Regions from separate parts of the Sphingomonas sp. STIS6.2 genome, predicted to be linked through region 2. Evidence: riboswitches for the same ligand, from Rfam matches in the RefSeq annotation. Region 2 holds a riboswitch; each other region holds the start of a gene.

Region 1 (6,040 bases), 400 kb from region 2:
TCCTGGTAATTGTTGACGACGCTCGCGAGCGGACGATTGACCGGCAACTGCATCGCATTGGCGCCGATGCGATAGCGCTGCGTGTCCGAATAGGAAAACAGCCGCCCCTGCAGCATCCGGTCCGGCGACGCCTCGATCCCCGGCACGAGGTTGGCCGGTGCGAACGCCGACTGCTCGGTATAGTCGAAGAAGTTGGTCGGCACCTTGTTGAGCGTCATCTCGCCGATCTTGCGGAACGGCACGCCCAGCCATTCCTTGGTATCGTCGAACGGATTATAGTCGAGCTTGGCGAACGCCGACGCCGACATCGTCTGCACCATCAGGTCCCAGACGGGGAAGTTGCCCTTGCCGATCTCGCCATAGAGATCATCGGTCAGGTAGTTCCATGTCGCGGTCGCCACCTGCGCGCCGTTCAGGTTGCGCACGCCCTGGCGGCTGATCCAGCGGAACTTGGCGAACACCGTTTCACCCTTGGCATTCACCAGCTTGAAGGCATGGACGCCGTTGCCGTCCATTGTCCGGTAGGATGCCGGCGTACCGAGGTTCGAATAGACATGCGCGAGCATGTTGGTCGCCTCGGGCGTGGCCGAGAAGAAGTCGAAGAAGCGATTGGGGTCCTGCTTGTTCGTCACCGGCGAGGGCTTGAGCGCGTGGATCATGTCCGGAAACTGGATCGCGTCGCGGATGAAGAAGATCGGCAGGTTGTTGCCGACCAGATCCCAATTGCCCTGATCGGTATAGAATTTGGTCGCAAAGCCGCGCGGATCCCGCATGCCCTCGGGGCTGCCCGAGGGGTGGATCACGGTCGAGAAGCGGACGAACACCGGCGTCTGCTTGCCGGGCATGAACAAGGATGCACCGGTGATGCTCGAAATGTCCGCGGTCGCGGTGAACACGCCGTGGGCACCGGTTCCGCGGGCATGGACGACGCGCTCGGGCACGCGCTCACGGTCGAAGCGTGCGAGCTTCTCGATCAGCGTCGTGTCCTCGAGCAGGACGGGGCCAAGGTCGCCCGCCGCCTTCGAGTGGCGGTTCTCGCCGATCGGCGCACCATTGTCGCGGGTCATCTGCGGCGCGGCGACACTGGCTGAATCACCCTTGGCTTCGACGGTGCCGGCAACCCCGGCCTGCGCCAGCGCGGGCTTGCCGGCGCTGGACGGTGCCGCCGCGGTCGTCATGCGGGTTTCCGCCTGCGTCTCGGCCGGCGCCACCGTCTGCGCGGCGACCGGCTGAATCATGGCACCAGCCGATGTCGCAGCCAGCAGCATCGCCGTCACGGCCTGACGGCTCTTCACGTTCTTCATCTCGATCCCTTAATCCTGCATGCCATCAGCGTGGCATTTCCGCACAGAGCGTGCGGCACCGCCGCCTCCTGATCGAGGACGCGCATCGCGCCAAACGGAGCTTCTGGATCACAGCAATCGAGCGGGACGATCGAGCCGCCATCGCGCCGCTCGCCGGACGATTGCCGAACGATCCTGACCGGGATAGACCGGCGCCGCTGACCTGTTCGATCCGAGCAGGGCGGCATGATCGCGTCGGTGCCCCGAAAGGGGCTTAATAGGGAACGCGGTGAGGGTGGTTCGCCACCTGAAGCCGAGGCTGTCCCTGCAACTGTAAGCGGCGAGCGAGATGCATTTCGCTTCTTCCTGCAAAGGAAGGGGCAGCCACTGGGCCAGACGTTTCGTCATGAGGGCCTGGGAAGGCCGTGCATCGTGCGAGGACCCGTGAGCCAGGAGACCTGCCGGCGTCTGGTCGCTCTTGCCTGGCCCAGGGGGTGGCCGCGGCACGGTACTCCGTCGAGCGACGACGTGTGCGGTGGGGACCGCACGGGCATGCGTGCCGGTCGCAATCGCGTCCGGCTGGCGCGGATGTCGGCCGTTCGCGGGAGGTCCCTGCCGGGTTCGCCAGACGCCCGGGGGATTACCGTAATGCCGTTCCTATTGTCTCGCCTCGCGCTCGCGGGGGCTATTCTGTCGCCTGTCTTCGCAGCACAAGTCCACGCCCAGTCCGTTCCGGATCCCGATACCAAGGACATCCTGATCGTCGGACAACATGCCCAGGACACGCTCACCACGCCGAATGGGACCGGCAGCCGCCTAGGCCTCACGCCGCTCGAGACTCCCGCGACGATCTCGGTCATCGACGGCGCCACGATCCGCGCGCGCGGCGACCTGTCGGTGATCGACGCGACGAGCCGCGCACCGGGCATCAGCAATGCGGGCAATCCCGGCAATGGCGGTACCGCGCTCGCCGCGCGGGGCTTCAGCGGTCAGGGATCCGTGCTCCAGCTCATCGACGGCATCAGGCTGTTCCCGGCGGCCGGCACGATCACCTTTCCGACCGATCCGTGGATGGTCGAGCGGATCGACATCCTGAGCGGCCCGGCCTCGGTGCTCTACGGCCAGGGCGCACTGGGCGGCGCGGTGAATGTCGTGATGCGCAAACCCGATACGCAGCAGACGCACGTGGAGGGCGAGATCGGCTATGGCTCGCAGGACAGCTTCCATCTCGCGGCAGGCGCAGGGGGGCCGATCACCGAGCGCCTCTCTTACCGCATCGACGGCAGCTATCGCCGATCGGACGGCTATGTCGATCGCGGCCAGTCGCGCAGCCATGCCGTGTCGGGCACGCTGCGCTGGGCGCCGACCGACACGCTCGTCGTCACCGTGCGGGACGATTATGGCGACCAGAAGCCGATGCGCTATTTCGGCACACCGCTGATCGACGGTCGGCTCGACGACCGCATCCGGGAACGCAACTACAACACACGCGACGGCTCTATCCGATACCGCGACAACCGCACCAGCCTGCAGGTTGACTGGACGCCGAGCGATGCGGTCACCGTCAGCAACCAGGCCTATCGCCTCACCTCCAAACGCTCCTGGCTCAATCTCGAAACCTATTGCTGGATCGCCGCGGACGGCGTCTGCGCCAACGGCAGCGGCAACACCGGCACGCCGGGCGGCATCCTGCGCACCGACATGACCGGCATCGTCCACGATCAGACGCAATGGGGCGATCAGGGCAGCGTGACGCTCCGAACACAGATTGCCGATGGCGTCGGCAATGACCTTGTCATGGGCTTCGACGTCAACCTCATCAAACTGACCTACTCCCACAATTTCGGGTCTGACCCGCAGGTTTCGGAGGTCGATCCCTTCGCGTTCGATCCCAGTCTGATCGTCGACACCCAGGGGATCGCACCGCGCTATCGGACGCGGACCACCGAATATGCGGTCTTTGCCGAGGACCGGCTGAAGCTCGGCACGCACGTCTCGATCGTCGGTGGCGTGCGCTACGAGCGCGACACGATACGCCGCTGGTCGATCGACTATCCGGGCGGCGCCGGCACCGAGACGTTCGTGCTCGACAAGCGGCTGCACAATCTGACCTGGCGGGTCGGAAGCGTCTATCAGCCTATCCCGACGGTGTCGCTCTATGCGCAATATGCCACCGGCGTGGACCCGCTGGGGACGCTGACGACCTATTCGACCGGGCAGGTGCAGTTCAGCAACGCGGTTGGCGACCAGGTCGAGGTCGGCGCGAAGGCCGTGTTCCTCGACGGTCGCGGCACCGCCACCCTCGCCGCCTACCGCATCGTCAAGAAGCGCTTGCTGGCACAGCTGACCCCGACGAGCCCGGTCGAGCAGGTCGGCCAGCGATCGGCCAAGGGTATCGAGGCCGCGGTATCGCTCGATCTGCCGTACGGTGTCGGCATCGATGCGAACGGCAGCGTGCTCGACGCGACGTTCGACGACTTCGTCTCCGGCGGCACGCGCTTTGACGGCAATACCCCGCCGGACGTGCCCGAGAGGCTCGCCAATCTCTGGCTGCGCTGGAACGCGACGCGTGCGCTCCAAGCACGCGCCGGGCTGCGCTACGTTGGACGACGCTATTCAGACAATGCGAACAGCTTCCGCGTCCCCAGCTACACCATGGTCGATGCCACGCTATCGTACGCGGTAACGCCGCGCCTGGCGGTCGATATCCACGGCTACAATTTGTTCGACCGGGACTCAGCGATCAGCACGTACAACAACCAGCAATGGGTCCTCGGCCGTCCCCGCGCGGTCGACTTCTCGCTTCGCGTCGGCTTCTAGCGCGCCCCGCGGCCGGCAGCCCTTGGGACGGGCCGCCGGCGATGTCGCCCCCCGGGAAAACCCCGGATAGCCGTTCGCGCGCGCGCCCGCCTAAGCCGCATGGCCACCCCATGAGGAGACATTGCGCATGCCGTTTTACCGGGCTTCCGAGCTGTTTACCCTGCGTCCCGTGCCGCCCACGCTCGGCAAGCCGGCATGGATGAACCTGCGCGCCGTGCCGCGGGCACCCTGGGCGGGGGAGCCGGAGGCACTGCGCGGGCCCGGCATCTACGGCATGTTCCATGACGACCGGCTCGTCTATGTCGGCCTATATGCCGGCAAGGCCGAGCGGCCCTTCGGCGGATCGGTCCTCGAGCGCTGGGAGAAGCACGTCACCTATCAGACGCTGCGCTCGCCCTATGTCACCTTCGCCCGTCGACATCTCAAGCATCTGCGTGCGCTCGCCGCCGCAGAGCCCAACGGACCGATCGAGACGATCGTCGCGATGCTGGCACTGAACGGCGATGAAAGCCCGCTTCTCCAGCGCAAGGGTGGCAGCTGCACCTTCGCCAAGGCGCAGCTCGCAGCCGCACACTGGGATGTGTTCGGGCCGGGGAACGAGGCCACGATGCTCGATCACCTCGGCTTCTCCTATCTCCAATTGCCGCGCGACCTGGCCGCGACCGTTCTCCCCGAGCCCGGGCAGCGGCCGAGCGCATGGGTGAAGAAGCATTGGCTGGCGCCGATCGAACGGGACCTCATTGCCGCGTTCATGCCGCCCTGCAACGACGGCACCGAACCCGGCGACGCGCCAGCGGTCGATCCGGTCGCGTTCGAGGAGCGGCTCGCCCGGCTGCTCGCCGACCGGCCCGCACCCGCCGTCGAAGATCTGGCCGGAGAGAGCGAGGCCGACGATGAAACCGACGGTGACGAGGAGGCGCTGCGCACCGAACCGACCGCCGCACCGAACGAGCGCGAGGCGCTGCTCGACGATCTCGCCCGGCTCTGCCCCGGCGCGCTGGAGATCTATTATACCGACGTTCCCGATCTGCGCATCCGGCCGCGCTCGCACGCACGCCGGGTGCTGCTGAACGTCTTTGCACATGGCGGTGGGCTCGCCTGCCGGACCAAGGCAAGCGTGGCGGCCTGCCGCGCGCTCGGCTTCGATGCGAACGACGCGCCGGCGGGCGTGTCGATGAGCGCGGCGTTTCCGATCGACCTGTCCCGCCACTCCGCGGCGGATCTGTTCGCAGTCGCCGGTGCCGCCCTCCCCGGCGACTGACCCGCTGGTCGGCAGAGCCGGCCATTCCATGATGTGCCCTGGCGAGCGACAAGCCCGTCAGGGCACCCGCCCTGCTGCGCAGACCTTCCGATTCCGCGTCTAAGCGCGGTTGCCTACGGATCGCTCCAGCGCCTGGCCCCCCACAGGATCAGATCGCGGCCGACGAGCACGACGCACACGTCGCCAATGGCAAACGCCAGACCCAGCCATGTCCATCCATGAGATAGCAGCAATGCGGGCCACGCGACGGCGAGCACGATCAGCAGCACGCCGATCGGCCGCGTCAGGCGGTTCCACCACCGCCGCGGCACGACCTGATGGCTGTAGACGATGACGCTGCCATCCTCCTGGTACCAGAGCTCGCGCACCTCGTGAATCGGATCAGGTCCTTCCGTCATCGTACGGCTGCGCCCGTTACGCGGTGACGATTCCGCGATCGCGAGACACTATGGGCTGGCATCGATACATTCCCGGGGCTGGCTCACGATCATCATGGCCATCGCCGCCGCGCCGAAAACCCGGGAATTTCCCCGATGGCCTATCGGCGCCGGATGCGGCTAGGCAGCCCTCAATGCCGCTGCCTCCCTCTCCGCCCCGCCTCTCGATCGGTGCCGTAGCCGGCAAAACAGTGCCACGATTGGCCGACCTTCCCTGGCTCATCGGCTATGCAGCAGCG
Region 2 (6,040 bases):
GCGCGAGGATCGAATTGCGCCGCGTCGGCCACAGCCCGGCCGCATGCAGCGCCGCGAACCGCGCGGTCATCGCCGCCAGCGCCGCGGGGTTTGCGCTCTCCAGAAACGCGCGCACCGCGTCGCGCCCCAGCGTCGCATCATAGTAGAGATCGATAAGCTCGGGCGACACCACCCGCGCCAGCTGCGCGAACATCGCCATATGGTCGAGCGTCGCGGCGATCTCCGCGCCCCCGCGAAACCCGTGCCGCATCATCCCCTCGACCCAGGCCGGGTTCGCCGCCCGCGCATGAACGACCCGCGCAATCTCCTCGTCCAGCGGCCGCGCACGCGGCCGTTCCGGGTCCCGCGCGTCCAGATGATACAGCGCCGCGGCCTTACCCCCGGCACCCGCCTGCGCCGCCGCGAACCCCGCCTCGTGCGCGGCATAATCCGCGGCGAGCAACAGGTCGGTTTCGGGCAGGTCCTGGACATGGACGAACGCGTCGGCGGCGGCGACCCGGTCGCGGATCCCCGCCGGATCGAACCGCGTCGCATTGTCATCGCCCGCCCCGTCGAGCGCGTGGCACGACGCCGCCAGCCATGCCGCCCCCGCCGCCGCCCGCGCCGCCTCGCCATAGGCCTCGCCCGCATCGCCGAGCCCGAGCCCGTAGCGACCCGGCTCGGGCCCATAGACGCGCGCACCGACGGCAGTGCCGACGAACGGGTTCCAGTCGCCGGGCTCGTCGCGCAGCGCCAGCGCGCGCACCGCCTGCCCGAACATCTGGCCGAGCGCGGGAAACGCATCGCGGAACAGCCCCGACACGCGCAGCGTCACGTCGATCCGCGGCCGGTCGAGCCTTGCCAGCGGCAGGATCTCGACCCCCGTGACGCGGTCCGACGCGTGATCCCAGACCGGCTCCGTACCCAGCAGGTGGAGCGCCATCGCAAACTCCTCGCCTGCGGTCCGCATCGTCGCCGACGCCCAGAGGTCGACGACCAGCGCGCGCGGATAGTCGCCCTCGTCCTGCAGATGCCGGCGGACCAGCTCGTCGGCCAGCCGCACGCCCTGCGCATGCGCCGCGCGCGACGGCACGCCGCGCGCGTCGGTCGCATACAGGTTGCGCCCGGTCGGCAGGACGTCGCTGCGTCCGCGCCACGGCGACCCCGACGGCCCCGCCGCGATCCGCCTGCCCCGCAACGCGCTCAGCAGCCCGTCGCGCTCGGCCTCGCCCTGGTCACCACGCCCATAGACGTGCAGACCGTCGCCGAACTGGCTCTCCTTCACGTCGCACACGAACGTGTCGATCCGCGTGATCGCCTCCGCCTGGCTCGCCTCCTCGTCGAGCCGCAGCGTCGCCGCCAGCCCGGTCGCGCGCGCCTCGTCGGCGATGTCGCGCTGCAGCCGGTCGCGACGCGCGGGGTCGAGCCCGTCGGCGGTCGAAAATTCGTCGAGCAACGATTCGAGCCGCCCCAGCCCCGCACCGCTGCGCGTCGTCGCGGCCGGCGGCGGGACATGGCCGATCGTCACCGCGCCGATCCGCCGCCGTGCCTGTGCCGCCTCGCCCGGATCGTTGACGATGAACGGATAGAGCACCGGCATCGCCCCGGTCAGCGCCTCGGGCCAGCATTCCCCCGACAGCGCGACCGCCTTGCCCGGCAACCATTCGAGCGTCCCGTGCGCGCCGACATGGATCAGCGCATCGGTCCTGCGCGCGTGCAGCCACAGATAGAAGGCGACATAGGCATGACGGGGACAGCGCGAGAGGTCGTGATACTCGCCGACCCGCGCCGCGCTGCGCCCGCGTTCGGGCTGGAGCGCGATCACCACGCCCCCCCGCTCGACGGCCGCGAACTCGAACGCGCCGTCGATACAGGCCGGATCGTCCTCGGGCGCGCCCCAGCTTTCCTCGAGCGCATCGCGCAACACGGCCGGCAACGCTCCAAGCGCCGCGCGATACGCCGCGACCGGCCACGCGATCCGCCCCGTCTCCAGCGCCTCGGCCAGCGCTTGCGGCGCCGCGCCGCCGGTCGCATAGCCCGCCGCCGCCAGATCCTCGACGATCGCGTCCGCGGACGCCAGCGCGTCGAGCCCGACCGCATGCGCCATCTGATAATCCTTGCCCGGATAGGTCGACAGCACAACCGCGGGCCGCTGCTCAGCGACCGGTCGCGTCGCCAGCCGCACCCACGCGATGACGCGCGCGACGATCGCCGCGATCCGCTCGGGGTCGGCCCGGTGCTCGCGGCGCGCATAGCCGAGAGCGTCGTCGCGGACGCCGTCCTCCTTGAAGCTTGCGACGCCCGCGAACAGGCGTCCGTCGACTTCGGGCAGGACGACGTGCATCGCCAGGTCGGCGGGGGACAACCCGCGCGTCGACCCCGCCCAGGCGGCGCGGTCCGACGTCGCCAGCGCGACCTGGAACACCGGCACCCCCGCTTCGTCGAGCGGCGAGCTGTCATCGGCGCCGCGGCCGGAAAACGCGGTGGCATTCACGATCGCCGCCGGACGCAGCGCAACGACCCAGCGCTTGAGCCACCCCGCCGCGCCCGGCGCCTTCAGCGACGGCGCGAACAGCCCGACGACGTCGAACCCCGCCCCGCTCAGCCCGGCATGCAGCGCCTCGATCGGGTCGAGATCGGCGGCGGTCAGATAGGAGCGGTAGAAGATCAGCAGGATTCGCGGCCGCGTCGCGGTCATCGCGAACGCCGCCGGGCACGTCACCCCGTCGCGCGGCTGCCAGCCACCGACCTCGGGAACCGTCTTCACCCCCGCGACCGGCCCGGCATAGAGCCCCGCCGCCAGCGCCATCTGCGCCAGCGCCGCCTGCGCCGCGACCGCGCCGCCATCGTCGCACAGCGCGGCGAGCCGGCGCAGCGTCGACACCGGCACCGTCGACGCCGCATCGAGCCGCGCATCGCTGCGCCCGTCCGCGGGCAGCACCGCCAGCGCGATCCCCCGCGCCCGCGCCAGCGCCTCGACCTGCTGTAACCCATAGGACCAGTAGGACCGCCCGCCGATCAGCCGGATCACGATCCCCTTCGCCCCTTCACCCCCCGCTAGCGTTCGCTCGACATAGGTATCGACCGACAGCGGATGCGCGAGCGCGGACAGGTTGGCGAGCCGGAGCGACGGCAGCGGGCTCCCGTTCGCCGCCGCACGCCGCCACCCGGCCGCGAACGCGCCGAGATCCCCGTCCGAAAAGGACAGGACGACAAGATCCGCCGGGCTCTGCGCGAGGTCCTGCGGGACCGCACTCTCCTCCAGCCCGTGGCTTTCGCGGAAGACGACGTGCATCGCCGTCAGCCCTGAAGCGCGGCCCGGATCCTTGCAGGGTCGATCCGGTCATGCTCGGCGATCACCACCAGCCGCGTCTGTCGCGCCTCGTCGCCGCGCCACGGCCGGTCATATTGCGTCCGCACCCGCGCACCGACCGCCTGCACCAGCAGCCGCATCGGCTTGCCCGTCACCGCGGCATAGCCCTTCACGCGCAGGATGTCGGCGTCGCGCGCGAGGGTCTCGATCCGCGCGGCGAGCGCCGCCGGGTCCGCGATCTCGCCGAGGTCGACGATCATGCTGTCGAAATCGTCATGCTCGTGGTCGTCCGCGCCATCATGATGCGACGGCCGCGCCGCGATGTCGTCCTCCGCCGCCGCGTTCAGCCCCAGCACGACACGCGGATCGATCACCCCGTCGGTCAGCGCGATCACCGGCAACGCACGCGGGGACTCCGTCGCGATCACCGCGCGCGCCGCAGCCACCCCCGCCTCGCCCGCCAGATCCGCCTTGGTCAGCAGCACCAGATCCGCACAGGCGAGCTGGTCCTCGAACACCTCGGCGAGCGGCGTCTCGTGATCGACGCTCGGATCGGCGCGGCGCTGCGCCTCGATCGCGGCGAGGTCGGGCGCGAACCGTCCCGCGGCGACCGCTTCCGCATCGGCCAGCGCGATCACCCCGTCGACCGTGATCCGCGACCGGATCGCGGGCCAGTCGAACGCCTTGAGCAACGGCTTGGGCAAAGCGAGCCCCGACGTCTCGATCAGGATATGGTCGGGCCGCGGGTCGAGCGCGAGCAACGTCTCGACGGTCGGGATGAAATCGTCCGCGACGGTGCAGCAGATGCAGCCATTGGCGAGCTCGACGACATTCTCGGCCGGGCAATCGGGGATCGCGCACCCCTTCAAGATGTCGCCGTCGATACCAAGCGTGCCGAATTCGTTGACGATCACCGCGAGCCGCCGGCCGCCGGCATTGCGGATCAGATGACTGATCAGCGTGGTCTTGCCCGCGCCGAGGAATCCGGTGACGATGGTAACGGGAATCTTGGCCAGGGTCGGCTGGGGGTCGGTCATGCGATACTCTCCGGGCGTCGGAACGACAGCCACGGACGGACGCACGCCCGCAGCCACACGCGCGCACGACCTGACGGCCGCACGCGTTCGTCGCTCAGACGGAGTACCGTGCCGCGACCATCCCCTGGATCAAGGCAAGAGCGACCATGACGCTGGCAGGTCTCCTGGCTCGCGGGTCGAAGCTCGATGCACGCCTTCCCAGGTCCCGTGACCCAGTGGCTGCCCCCGCATCGGGGGCCTGTGCGTCTCGCTCACCGCTTACAGTTGCAGGGACAGCCGCGGCATTGGGAGGCAAACCTCCCGCACCGCATTCCCATTCAAGCCCCGAAGGGCACCGGCGCGATCTGTTGAGGTTCGGTAGAACCAAACCTCGGGGTTGGGTTTAGAGGAGTTTGGCGGTTGTGCCAATGCACCTGACCTCCGTCATCCCGACGAAAGTCAGGACCCAGAGCCAAACAAAATGCGGTGCCTGGCTCTGGGTGCCGGGTCGAGCGCAGGATGACGACGCTGTTTGTTAGCCCCGCACCACCTCGATCTCGTCGAACCGCTTCCACCGGTAGATCGCGAAACTCAGCACCCAGCACGCCACGAACAGCGCGATGATCGCAAAGCCCAGCCCGTTGAAATTTTCGCCCAGCGCCGAAGCGACGTCCCACACGCCCCCGCTCAGCCCCAGCTTCGACGCCAGCAGCGCGAGCGTCTCGATCCCGCCGATCGCGATCGCGACGATCGCCGAGATCAGCGTGATCGTGATGTTGTAATAGAGCTTGCGGATCGGCTTCACGAACGCCCATTCATAGGCGCCGAGCATCACCACCCCGTCGGCACTGTCGACCAGCGCCATGCCCGTCGCGAACAGCACCGGCAGCACCAGCACCGTGCCGATCGACAGCCCGTCCGCCGCCTGGCTCGCCGACAGGCCGAGGATCGCGACTTCGGTGGCAGTGTCGAACCCCAGCCCGAACATGAACCCGAGCGGCGCCATGTGCCAGCTGCGCGTGACCAGCCGGAACATCGGCCGGAACAGCCGCGCGAGCAGCCCGCGATTGCCGAGCAGCAGGTCGAGGTCTTCCTCGACATAGCGCCCCCCGCCGCGGACATGGCCAAAGGTCCGCCACACCGATCGCAGGATGATCAGGTTCATCGCCGCGATCGTGAACAGGAACAGCGCGGATATCAGCGTCGCGATCACCCCGCCCGCCTGCTTGAACGCCTCGAACTGTGACAGCGCGCTCGCGGTCAGCGCGATTCCGACCGCGGCGATCAGGACGATCCCCGAATGGCCGACCGCGAACCAGAAGCCGACCCCGATCGGCCGCTGCCCATCCTGCATCAGCTTGCGCGTCACATTGTCGATTGCCGCGATATGATCCGCATCGACCGCGTGGCGCAGCCCCAGCCCCCAGGCGAGCATCGCGGTGCCCAGCATCAGCGGCTGCGCCTGGAACAGCGCGAACGCCCATCCCCAGGCGGCGATATTGGCCGCCACCAGCATCGCGAACATCCAGCCGATCCGGTGTCGCGTCGAACGACCGGCGGTCCGCCCGGTCATGATCTTGGTCATTGGCACATCCCCGGCGTCCGACGAGGACGGGGGCCTGCCGCGAACGACCGGGACGCGCGCCGACCGGACGCCATGAGCGGCCGGCATGCGTCGCCGATGCGGCCCCCGCCGCATTGTCGTCGCTCAGACGGCGTTCACCGTGCCTCG
Region 3 (6,040 bases), on a different contig from region 2:
AAACCGACAGCCCGGGCGTCAACTTGTACGCCGCGTTCAGGTTGACGAGGACATATTCCTGGAGCGAGACGCGGACCGGGACATAGCTCGGATCGGTATAGGCGTCGTCCTGCTGCCGGCCATTATACCGAACGGTGAGCGTTGCCGAGGCGCGCTGGTCGCGGCTGAACGCAGTCATGTTGACGCTGCCGATATGGTTGGGTCGCCGGATCTCCACGCCCCCGTCCTCGCGCGCCTTCAGATAGGTATAGGCGAGGTCGAAGCGCAGCTGCGGAATTGGCTGGGCTGTAGCAAACACCTCGACGCCATGCTGCGTCGATCGCGTGATGCGGTTGCCGGGCGTCGCGACGAAGTCGGGGGCAGGATAGGTGGTAAAGATCTCGTTCGTCAGCCGACTGTCGAAATAGGTCGCGCCGATCGTCGCACGATCCCCCCCGAAAGCCTGTTCGACCCCGGCTTCCCACCCCTTTGACTTTTCGGGCTTGAGGTTCGGATTGCCGATATAACGACCGTCGGAATAGCCGAAGAGATCGAAGTAGCCGGGGTTCTTCACGCTGGTACCGTAGGCACCGCGCACCCGCGTTCCGGTCGCAAAACGATAGCTCGCCTGCGCGCGGTAGGTGGTGGTGTCGTCGAACCGGTTATTCTCGTCGCGCCGCACCGATCCGCCGATCGCTAGCGCGTCGTCGATCACGACGTCATACTGTCCGACGATCCCGACATTGTCGGTGTGCCGCCGCCCTGTGAAGACGAACTCCGAAGGGACCGGACTAAGCGTCTGAAATTCCTCACGCTCGACATCGACTGCGGCGGTCAGCCGATGCCGGATGCGATCGGTGCCGAACCGGAAGGCGCTTTCGAACGATCCCTTGTACCGGCGTCCCTTGTTGCCGAAGCTCAAGGCATCGTCGACCAGCGCCCGGCGTGTCGTATCGGCAAACTGGCCGCTGAGCGCATTCGTCCACCGGCCATCCGCCAGCGCGAGTTCGGCGCGAACCAGCCCGTAATATGCCTCGACCGTGCTGCGCGCGCCTGGCGTATCGACGATCGTGCCGAACTGCGGGCCGCTCAATGCCGTGTCGTTGCTGTCGGCATCGGTATAGCTGTAGCGCCCGACGCCCGTGACCTTCAGCGTGTCGGTCGGCGACCAGCTGAGCTTGCCCGTCGCGCCGACGCTCTTCGCGCCGATGTCGCGCGATCCGCCCCGTGCGGTCGGCGTGCCGTCGGTGAGGTAGGTCGAGCTCGATAGCGCGTAATCGAGATTGCGCGCTACGCCCGCGACCCGGGCGCCTCCCGAAAACGTGCCGAACGATCCCCCTTCGGCCCGTAGTGATACGCCCGGGGCCTCCGCGCCGCTCAGCGTGAGATACTGGATGACGCCGCCGATCGCGTCGGACCCGTACAGCGCCGATTGCTGGCCGCGCAGCACCTCGACCCGTGCCGCCTCGTCGGCAATCAGCGTGCCGAAGTCATATTCGCCCTGATAGGGATCGGACACTTCGATCCCGTCGATCAGCACGAGCACGTGATTGCCCTCCGATCCGCGGATCCGGACCTGCGTCGTCCCCCCGACCGCGCCGGTCCGGCTGACCGCCAGTCCGGGAACGTCGCGCAGCACGTCGGACACGATCCGGGTCTGCCGCTGGTCGAGCGTGGCGGCGTCGAGCACCGTCACCGACGCCCCGAGCTGATCGGCGGGAACCGCGTCCCCCGATCGCGATGCGGTGATCACCAGCTCGGCGCCGCCCCCTGCCGCCTCGCCCGTCGCCGCAGTAACCGGATCAGGCTCGGCCGCGGCCGGCGATGCAAAGGCCGTGGCGGTGGCGAGCGCCACAAGCGAAACGAAAATTCTGGTCATGAAACGATACCCCCGGCGTCACGAGCGACCGGCCGGGGCCTGCCGTCCGATGCTACGGACAGCCGGCGCAACGCTTGGGGTGTACGCCGAACCGCACCCGCCACGCGCACCGATGCGGCCCCCGCCGCATGGTTCGTCGCTCAGACGGAGTACCGTGCCGCGGTCATCCCCTGGACCATGGCAAGAGCGACCGAGCGCCGGCAGGTCTCCTGGCTCACGGGTCGACGCCCGGTACGCGACCTTCCCGGGCCCTGCGCTTGCGCTCAGGCCTAGTGGTCGTCCCCCCGTGATGAAGGGACATGCGCACCGCACTCACCGCTTACAGTTGCAGGGACAGCCGCGGCATGAGGAGGACCGTCTCCCGCACCGCATTCCCTTTGAAGCCCCGAGGGGCACCGACGCGATCTGCGACCCCGGCCTTCACCGGTTTCGCAGGGCGACGGTAGCGCAGAAATTTCCTGCCGCCAATGGGCCTAGAGTCGCGCGAGGATCGCCCGCGCCTGACGTAAGTGCGGCGCATCGATCATCCGCCCATCAAGCTGCAGCGCGCCCGCCTCGGGAGCCGCCGCAAACGCAGCGACGACGGCGTGCGCATGTGCAACGGTCGCCGCATCCGGCGTGAACGCGGCGTTGATCGTGGCGACCTGCGACGGATGAATCGCCATCATGCCGGTAAAGCCGTCACGGCTGCCGCGCGCGGCATAGGCTGCCAGCCCGTCAATGTCCGCGATTGCGGGATAGACCGTCTCGATCGCCGCGACGTCCGCCGCATGGGCGCCGAACAGCAGCAGCGATCGTACGAGCTTATAGGGTTCGGTATAGGATCCGTCGTCCTCCCGACTGGCCGCCGCGCCGATCGCCGCGGGCAGGTCTTCGGCGCCCCAGGTCAGGCCGCATAACCGGTCGTTGACCCGCGCATATTCGCCCAGTGTGAAGATCGCGGCGGGCACTTCGGTCGCGATCGGCAGGATCGGCGGACAGTCATCGCCATAAGCCTCGACCAGTGCGAGGACGGTCGCGGGTCCGGTCGCCTTGGGCAGCATGATCGCATCGGCGCCCCTCGCGGCAGCGAGATCGTCGTCCAGCCACCCGGAGTCGACGGGATTGATCCGGACTATCCGCACGACGTCGGTGTGGTCCTGCAACGCGGCCCGGACCGCCTCGCGGGCAACGGCCTTGCGGGAGAGCGCGACCGAGTCCTCCAGATCGAGGATGATGGCATCGGCCCCGCTCGCTGCGGCCTTCGCAAAACGCTCGGGCCGGTCTGCGGGCACGAACAGCAGCGAGCGCAACCTCATGCCGGCGTCCGCAACAGCAGTGCCGAGCGGAGGCACCGACAGACGATCTCGTCACGCTGGTTGATCAGCTGGTGCATGAATGTGACGATCCCGGCGTTCGAGCGTGACCGGCTGGGCTTGAGTTCGACGACCTCGGTCTCGGCGCGCATCGTGTCGCCGATGAAGACGGGTTTCGGATGCACGAGCTTATCGTAACCGAGATTGGCGACGAGCGTTCCGAGCGTCGTGTCGCCGACCGACAATCCCACCATCAGCGCGAACGTGAAGGTGCCGTTGACGAGGATCTGCCCGAATTCGCTCGCCTTCGCCGCCTCCGCATCGAGGTGCAGCGGCTGCGGGTTGTGCGTCATCGTCGAAAACAGGAGGTTGTCCGTCTCCGTGACGGTGCGGCGGATCTCATGGACGATCCGGTCGCCGATCGCCCATTGGTCGAAATAGCGGCCGGCCATCAATCATCCTTCTCGATACGTGCGAGCACCATGCCATCGCTCACCTGCCCGCCTTCGATCGCGGTCAGTTCGGCAACCGTCCCGTCGAACGGCGCGACGAGCGAATGCTCCATCTTCATCGCCTCCAGCGTCACGAGCTTCTGCCCCTTTGCGACACGGTCCCCGGCCGCCACGTCGACCGCGATGATCCGTCCCGGCATCGGTGACAAGATAGCGCCGTCCGCTGCCGCCCCCATCGCCGCGCCAGACGCACGCCAAGGCCGCAACTGCCAGGTCTGCCCGGCATCGGAAACGAGGGTGGCATCGACCGGTTCATGGACGCCGCGACCGTCGAGATCGATCGTCACGGTGTCGTCGTCGAGCAGGAACCGCGCCGTCTTCAAAGGTCCCGCGTTGAGGCGAAAGCCCGCCATCGGTTCGACGCGCACGAGCGCGCGCGCGGCCTCGATCAGCGCTTCCTCGCTAGGCTGCGCCGGGGGCATCAGCGCCGCACCTTCGCGGGCGATCAGCCCGGTATCGAGCGTTCCCGCGACAAATTCCGGATGGTCGAGCGCCTGGACGAGAAAGCCCGCATTCGACCGGACCGGCCAGACGACCGCCTTGTCCAGCGCCTCCGCCAACGTCTCGCGCGCGGCTTCACGCGTGTCGCCCCAGGCAATCACCTTGGCGATCATCGGGTCATAATAGGGCGATATGTCTGCCCCCTGTTCGACGCCCGTATCGACCCGCGCCGCATCACCCAGATCGAACGCCTCGAGCCGCCCGATCGACGGCAGGAAACCCTTGGCGGGATCCTCCGCATAAAGCCGCGCCTCGATCGCCCAGCCGCGGATCGCAAGATCATGCTGCTGCAGCGGCAACGCCTCGCCGCTGGCAATCCGCAGCTGCCACTCGACAAGGTCCTGTCCGGTGATTTCCTCGGTGACGGGATGCTCGACCTGCAACCGGGTGTTCATTTCCATGAACCAGATCCGATCGGCGCGCAGGCCTTCGCTCGCATCGGCGATGAACTCGATCGTACCCGCGCCGACATAGTTCACGGCCTGTGCCGCGCGCACCGCCGCCGCGCAGATCGCCGCGCGCGTCGCATCATCCATGCCGGGCGCCGGGGCCTCCTCGATCACCTTCTGATGCCGGCGCTGCAACGAACAGTCGCGTTCGAACAGATGGACGACGTTGCCCTGACGATCGCCGAACACCTGCACCTCGATATGCCGCGGCGAGAGGATATATTTCTCGATCAGCACGTCGGTATTGCCGAAGGATGCGGAAGCTTCGCGCTGGCACGAAGCGAGCGCGTCGGCAAAGTCGGCGGACGCGTCGACGCGGCGCATACCCTTGCCGCCGCCGCCGGCGACGGCCTTGATCAGGACCGGGTAGCCGATGGCATCCGCCTCACGCTGGAGCCTATCAGGCGACTGGTCTTCCCCCAGATAGCCTGGCGTCACCGGGACCCCGGCCGCCATCATTCGCTGCTTCGCGGCATCCTTCAGCCCCATCGCGCGGATGCTGTCGGGATCGGGGCCAACCCACAGGATCCCTGCATCAAGCACGGCCTGCGCGAAGTCCGCATTCTCGGACAGGAACCCGTACCCCGGATGAATAGCCTCAGCGCCGGTGGCGAGCGCGGCGGCGATGATCTGCTCTCCGACCAGATAGCTCTCGCGCGCCGGGCTCGCACCGATATGCACCGCCTCGTCCGCGTGCCGGACATGCAGCGCGCCCGCATCGGCATCGGAATAGACCGCGATCGTGCGGATTCCCAACGCCCGAGCTGTGCGGATGATGCGGCAGGCGATCTCGCCACGATTGGCGATGAGCAGTGATTCGATCATTGCGCGGGGCATCCGGTGGTCCGCTTAGACCAAGTGATGTTGAGGATCTTCCACCGGCCCGCGTCGCGCACCATGTCGAAATGGTCGGTCCCGCAATACGCGACCCGGCCGTCGATGGTGAAGACATAGGGCGACCATACCATCGCGATATCGCCATCGATATCCACGGCGGGATCCGTCAGGCGTTCCGCATATCGCTCCGGTCCGGGCTTCAGACGGGCGGCGAAGTCGGACCAGCCGGTCCGGCGGATGATGCGCGTGCCGTCGGCCATTTCTTCCACTGCCGTAGCACCCCCCTCGGGGCGTACCTGTGCGAGCAGTGCCTGGCCATCGCGGGTGGCCAACGCAGCGAACATCGCGTCGATCGGCACCATGACGCCAGCCTCCTCGGTCACCACGACTGGCGGCAAGCCGGTGCCCTTGACGATCGGCTGGACCGGTGTGACCTGACCCGCGGCCAGCAGAAACGATAGCAGGATCATCGGCTTACATCCTGAACACACCGAACGCGGGGCGTTCGGCGATGGGAGCGTTGAGCGTCGCGGCGAGCGCGAGGCCGAGCACGTCGCGGGTCTGCGCGGGATCGATGATCCCGTCGTC
Region 4 (6,040 bases), on a different contig from region 2:
CGTCGCCGGCACCGCGATCGGCGCACGGTTCGACGGCTATGAGATCCATATCGGCGAAACCACCGGCCCCGACACCGCGCGCGCGCTCACGACCCGCGACGATGGCCGCCGCGACGGCGCGGTCAGCCCCGACGGGCTCGTCTCCGGCAGCTATGTCCACGGCCTGCTCGGCCTCGCGGATCAGCGCCGCGCGTGGCTCAGCCGGCTCGGGGTCGGTGCGGTAGGGCCCGACCATGCGGCGTCGATCGACGCCGCGCTCGATGCGATTGCCGAAACGCTCGAACGCCATCTCGATATCGATGCGCTGATCGCGCTGTCGAAGCTCGCGGGCTCAGACGCGGCCGGCAATGGCGAGCGCGACTAGCATCCCGGTCTCGACGAATTCGATCCCCGCACCGTGGCAATCGCCTGAAACGCCGCCGACCCGCCGGATCAGCCACCAGCCGAATACCGCGATCAGTGCAGGGGCCCCTGCAACGGCATGCACAGGCACCCCTAAACACCCTGTTACGCACCCCCAAAAGACCAGATCGTGCACCCTGATCTTCCCTGCCACCATCCCTCCCAGCCCGCCCTCCCGGAGCAGCGGCACCCACCGCGCCCAGCATAACGGCCCGATCCGCGCGAGCATCGGGACGAGAATCACGACCGCCCATCCCTGACTCGAAACGGCATGCAATAAGACAAGTTTTGCAAGGAGTTGCAGCGCGATCATCACAACACCGAAGCTGCCGATATGCGGATCCGCCATCACCGCGATCAGCCGGTCGCGGTCGCCATGCGCGGCACCCAGCCCGTCCGCCAGATCCGCCAGCCCATCCAAGTGCAAAGCCCCTGTAATCGCTACCCAAATAGTCAGCGCGGCGAGCGCACCGGTCCACGGATCGACCTGCGCGCCGACCCACCCCGCCGCCGCGACGACCACCCCGATGCACGCCCCGACGACCGGGTACCACCGGATCGCGGCGGCAAAATCCTCAGCGTTCGCAGCGACTTGCGGCATCGGCACGCGCGTCAAAAAGCCGAAGGCGACGACCAGCCGCTTCACGAAACCGGATCAGTCTGCAGCGCCACGATCTGCGCCGTCCGGTCCGGCCAGATCCGCAAACTAATCAGCGCCGCATAAGGCAAATCGAATGCCCAGAGCTCGCGCTGGCCGAACTCGCACAGCGTTTTCAGCGCCGCACGGATCGCCCCGCCATGTGTTACGATCAATGAGGTTTCGGGTGTAAGATCTTCTATCGCATCGGTAACTCTTGCGACCAGATTGCTCCACCGTTCCCCACCCGGCGGCGGTGCACCATCCGGATCGTCCCAGAACCGCTGCAACGCCGCAGCGTCGATCTCCGCCGCAGCCAGCCCGTCCCAATCCCCGAAATCCAGCTCCCGCCACCGCGCATCGGTCGTTGGAGCCAGCCCCCGCTCCCGCCCGATCGCATCCGCAACAGCCTGCGATCGCATGAGATCAGAACAGACGATCTTCTTGAAATTCAGCGGTTTTACCCGAGCCATACAGGCCGCCATTCCCTCCGCCGTGACCGGACTATCGGTCCGCCCCAGCATCCGCCCGGTTAGTTCAGGCGCGCCATGCCGCAGCAGGTGGAGCAGGAACGGCGCACTCACGCCACCGACACCCCCGCCTCGGCAAACGTCGCCATCCCGTCATGCGCCGCCAACGCCGACCGGATCACTCCCACCGCAACCGCCGCCCCGCTTCCCTCCCCCAACCGCATCCCAAGTCTCAGTAAAGGCTCGAGTTTCAGCGCGGCGAGCAACCGCTCATGCCCTGGTTCGGCCGAACAATGCCCCGCAATGCAGTGCTCTGTGATGCCAGGATACGCCGCCGCAATCGGTGCGATCGCCGCCGACGAAATGAATCCGTCGAGCACCACCGGCACCCCCGCCAGCCGCGCCGCCACCACCGCGCCGGCGATCGCGACGATTTCACGCCCCCCCACCCGCCGCAACGTCTCGAACGGCGTACGCGGGAAATCATCATGCCGCCCAATCCCCGCCTCGACCACCGCGATTTTCCGCGCGATTCCCGCCACATCAACCCCCGTCCCCGGGCCAACCCAGTCCGCGGCGGTTCCGCCGTAACTGCGCAGACACAGTGCTGCGGCCGACGTGGAATTCCCGATCCCCATCTCACCCACGACAAGCATGTCGAGCCCCGGCACGACGACGTCGGCACCGATGTTGAGTGCGGCGAGACACGCGGCTTCGTCCATCGCCGGTGCCGTCGTGAAATCCGCCGTGGGGGTTTCCAGATCGATGTCGGCGATGATCAGCTCGAGCCCGACGGCATCCGCCAGCGCATTGATCGCCGCGCCCCCACGACGGAAATTCTCGACCATCTGTGCGGTCACGGAGACCGGGAAAGCGCTCACCCCGTGCACCGCAACGCCGTGATTTCCGGCGAAAATCGCCGCCCGCGCACGCTCGAACCGCGGCCGCTCGCGCCCCTGCCAGCCCGCCATGAAGACCGCGAGGTCTTCAAGTCGGCCAAGCGATCCCGGTGGCTTGGTCAACTGTGTTTGCCGCAGCGATGCGGCCCCTCGCGCGGCTTCGTCTGCCGCAGGAAGAGCCCCCAGCGCCGCGTCGAACGCCGCGACCGTCGGGAACTGCCTCACTGCGCGACATAGCCGGCGGGGGGCGTCCGGGTGATGAAATGCCCCTTGATCCCGGCGGGCCACTGCCGAAACGGCACCTGCCCCTCCGCACTCTCCGCATGCAGCACGGCATAATCGAGGATCGCTCGCGCAGCCTCCTCATCCGGCGTGAAGCGCCCCAGCACATAGCCGATCTTCGCGGGCCCACGAACATGGATGGTGCAGAAGTCCTGGCAGGCGAACAGGCACGGCATCGCCTGCACCGCAATCCCGGCATAGCGCGGATCACTCGCCTGGACCGCCTGCAATGCTGCGACGAGTCTTGCACCGCCCCGCATGCCCTCGGCATCGTCCTTCGCATCGGTGGAAGCGCGGCAGGTGCTGCAGGCGACGACGGCCGCCCCGTCTTCGGCGGGAACCAGTAGATTTGGCATTGAAACCCCATGACATACGCGCCCGCGGCACAAGCCGCAGGCTGGTTATGTCGTCGCGCGGGTTTACCCCCGTCCGCTCGGCGCACCCTGGCCGGACGAAAGACGACCGCGACGGGCAGGTCTCCTGGCTCACGGGTCACAGCCCTTCGCGCCGCCTTCTCGGGACCGGGATCCCAATGGCATGATGGCACGATGGCTCGCCGCTTACAGTTGCAGGGGCAGCCGGGGTTCTCCCGTTCCCTTTTCATCCCCGTCGCCGGGGAACCTGTCGCGGTCAGAGGGATAGGCCGGGCGAGCGGCCCGGGTCAATCGCCCTGCGCGCTGTCACGCGTCAGCGGTACCACGACCGGTACGCCCTCGATCGATCCGAACCACGCCCGAACACCATAGGTCTCACGCAGCCGCGCCGGCGTCAGCACTGCCGACGGCGCGCCGTCGGCGACGAGCCGGCCCGCGTCTAGCACGAGGATGCGATCGCAATAGCGTGCGGCGAGCCCCAGATCATGCAGGACGGCGATCACCAGGACACCCCGCGCGGCCTGCGCCCGCAGGATCTCCATGACTGCGATCTGATGCGCGGGATCGAGCGACGCGAGTGGCTCGTCGACGATCAGCGCCGGCGCCTCCACCGCCAGCGCCCTTGCCAGCAGGACGCGGGCCCGCTCGCCCCCCGAAATCTCGGTCGCGACACGCGCCGCAAGCATGGTCACGTCCGCCGCTGCCATCGCACGGGCAATCGCATCACGATCCTGCTGAGAAATGCGCGACAGCGGTGCGAGATGGGGCAAGCGGCCCAGCGCGACGAGACGTTCGACGCTCAGCGGCCAATGAAGACTTTGACCCTGCGGCAGATACGCGACCGTCCGCGCGATCTCACGTCGCGAGCGCTCCGCCAGCGGAACCCCGTCGAGCAGGATATCTCCAGTAGCGGGAACCAGCCCGAGAAGCGCCTGGACCAGCGTCGATTTGCCCGCCCCATTGGGGCCGACGATCCCGATGAGCGCGCCGCCCTCTGCCGAGAAACTGACATCGTCGACCACGACCCGCCCTGCACGGCGGACGCTGAGGCGGTCCGCGGAGAGGGCTACCATAGCCGCCGCTCGCGGATGAGGTGGACGAGGAACACCGGCACACCGAGAAACGCGGTGACGACCCCGAGCTTGAGTTCGTTCGACGTCGGGATCACCCGGACCAGTACGTCGGCGAAAGTGAGCAACGCGGCCCCGCCCAGTGCGGAGGGGAGCAGGATCGCCGATGGCGAACGATCGGTCATCGGCCGGACGAGATGCGGGACGATCAGGCCGATGAACCCGATCGCGCCCGATACCGCAACCGCCCCGCCGACCCCGATCGCCACCCCGACCAGCATCCGCATGCGCGTCCGACGCAGATCGACGCCTAGCGCGCGTGCGCCATCCTCGCCGAGCGTCAGCGCGTCGAGCGCATGGCCGTCCCAGGCGACCAGCACCATGCCGAGCGCGATACAGGGCAGCGCCAGCGCGACATGGCTGAACGACCGGTCTTCGAGCGACCCGAGCAACCAGGTCATGATCTCCATCGCTGCAAACGGGTTGGGGGACAGGTTCAGCGCCAGACTGACCCCCGCGACGGCCAGCGTTCCAACCGCAATCCCCGCGAGGATCAGTGACAAGGCGCTTTGCGACCCGGCCGCCAGCACGAACAGCAACCCCAGCGCCGCGAACGCCCCGGCGATCGCCACGATCGGCAGCATCGCCGGATGAAGCTCCGCCAGCCCGAAATACAGCGCGATCACCGCGCCCAGCGATGCGCCGTTCGACGCGCCCAGCACCGATGGCTCGGCCAGCGGATTGCGCAGGAATCCCTGCAGCGCAGCACCCGACAGCCCCAGCATCGCGCCGACCGCGAGCCCTAGGATCGCGCGCGGCAGCCGAAGTTCGAACAGGATCGCGCGTTCGATCGGATCGCCCTGCCCGCTGAGCGCCCGCACGACATGCGCCAGCGGGATCGCCGCGCTACCCACCGCGACCGACGCGGCGCCGGCCAGCAGCGCAAGCAGCGCGAGGCCACCGACCAATCGCGCACGCGTCACGCGTTCCATAGTGCCAGATCCCACCGCATCGATTTCCGCCTAGCGCATAAGCGCCCGCTGCGGCAGGGCTTTGCGTATGCGCCGCCGCCGTCTCCTGACCATCCTGATCATCGCTGCCGCTGGCGCATCTGCTGCGGCGGCAGCGCCTCGACCGCCGGCGCGTATCGTTTCGCTCAACCTGTGCGCTGACCAGTATCTTCTGGCGCTGGCCGACCCCGCGCAGATCGTCGCACTGACCCGGTTCGCGCGTGATCCGAACATGTCCGCGGCCGCCAACGCCGCGCGTACCATCCCAGTCAGCCGTGGCAGCGCCGAAGACGTCCTGATGCTCCGCCCCGATCTCGTGATCTCCTCGCCGTTCCGACGCCAGACGGTCGCCGCAGTTCTCGCCGGCCGGAACGTCGCGACGCTCGATCTGCCCCCCGCTGACAGCTATACCGCGATCGTGACGCAAGTCCGGCAGGTCGCCGCAGCCATCGGGCACCCCGATCGCGGCGAAACGCTGATCCGCCGGATGGACACCGCGCTCGCACGATTGCCGCGCGCCCCGGGAGGTGGTCGTACGGCGGCCTATTATCAGCGTCGGGGTTTCCTGACCGGTACCGGCACGCTCGTCGACGAACTGATGCAGCGTCTCGGGCTGGCCAATCTCGCGACCCGGCTCGGCAAGCCGGCACTTTCGCAACTGTCGCTCGAACAAATGGCGCTGGCACGCCCGGACTATCTCGTCGTTGAGAGCGCCACCGACCGCGTGACCGATCAGGGCACCGAAATGCTGCATCATCCGATTCTCGACGGGATTCCCCGTCTGCGCATCCCCGAGGCGTGGACCGTCTGCGGAGGTCCCGCCTATGTGCTCGCCGCGCAAAGCCTCGCGGCGCAGTTGCGCACGCAGCGTCCAGCTAGTCCTCGCCGCGACCGTT

Evidence for each region. A riboswitch is a leader RNA that binds a small molecule or an ion and turns the genes downstream of it on or off. The one in region 2 is predicted to bind cobalamin.
Region 1: another riboswitch for cobalamin. It lies ahead of sphst_RS06345 (TonB-dependent receptor); the one in region 2 lies ahead of cobW (cobalamin biosynthesis protein CobW).
Region 3: another riboswitch for cobalamin. It lies ahead of sphst_RS17230 (TonB-dependent receptor plug domain-containing protein); the one in region 2 lies ahead of cobW (cobalamin biosynthesis protein CobW).
Region 4: another riboswitch for cobalamin. It lies ahead of sphst_RS17205 (DUF1636 domain-containing protein); the one in region 2 lies ahead of cobW (cobalamin biosynthesis protein CobW).

The regions. Positions count from the first base shown of each region.
Region 1 covers NZ_JPDP02000041.1:24,461-30,500, reverse strand. The annotation lists gene sphst_RS06350 (catalase) at 1-1,304, opposite strand, end outside; cobalamin riboswitch at 1,525-1,763, shown strand; gene sphst_RS06345 (TonB-dependent receptor) at 1,932-4,103, shown strand; gene sphst_RS06340 (hypothetical protein) at 4,231-5,364, shown strand; gene sphst_RS06335 (hypothetical protein) at 5,478-5,762, opposite strand; gene sphst_RS06330 (ATP-binding protein) at 5,993-6,040, shown strand, end outside.
Region 2 covers NZ_JPDP02000041.1:424,462-430,501, reverse strand. The annotation lists gene cobN (cobaltochelatase subunit CobN) at 1-3,274, opposite strand, end outside; gene cobW (cobalamin biosynthesis protein CobW) at 3,280-4,329, opposite strand; cobalamin riboswitch at 4,467-4,683, opposite strand; gene sphst_RS08205 (HoxN/HupN/NixA family nickel/cobalt transporter) at 4,844-5,881, opposite strand.
Region 3 covers NZ_JPDP02000159.1:525,134-531,173, forward strand. The annotation lists gene sphst_RS17230 (TonB-dependent receptor plug domain-containing protein) at 1-1,858, opposite strand, end outside; cobalamin riboswitch at 2,041-2,273, opposite strand; gene sphst_RS17235 (HpcH/HpaI aldolase/citrate lyase family protein) at 2,332-3,156, opposite strand; gene sphst_RS17240 (MaoC family dehydratase) at 3,153-3,605, opposite strand; gene sphst_RS17245 (acetyl/propionyl/methylcrotonyl-CoA carboxylase subunit alpha) at 3,605-5,440, opposite strand; gene sphst_RS17250 (nuclear transport factor 2 family protein) at 5,437-5,922, opposite strand; gene sphst_RS17255 (carboxyl transferase domain-containing protein) at 5,927-6,040, opposite strand, start outside.
Region 4 covers NZ_JPDP02000159.1:518,396-524,435, forward strand. The annotation lists gene sphst_RS17185 (cobyric acid synthase) at 1-364, shown strand, start outside; gene cobS (adenosylcobinamide-GDP ribazoletransferase) at 332-1,048, opposite strand; gene sphst_RS17195 (histidine phosphatase family protein) at 1,045-1,623, opposite strand; gene cobT (nicotinate-nucleotide--dimethylbenzimidazole phosphoribosyltransferase) at 1,620-2,633, opposite strand; gene sphst_RS17205 (DUF1636 domain-containing protein) at 2,630-3,046, opposite strand; cobalamin riboswitch at 3,144-3,330, opposite strand; gene sphst_RS17210 (ABC transporter ATP-binding protein) at 3,352-4,137, opposite strand; gene sphst_RS17215 (FecCD family ABC transporter permease) at 4,131-5,126, opposite strand; gene sphst_RS17220 (ABC transporter substrate-binding protein) at 5,194-6,040, shown strand, end outside; gene cobO (cob(I)yrinic acid a,c-diamide adenosyltransferase) at 6,039-6,040, opposite strand, start outside.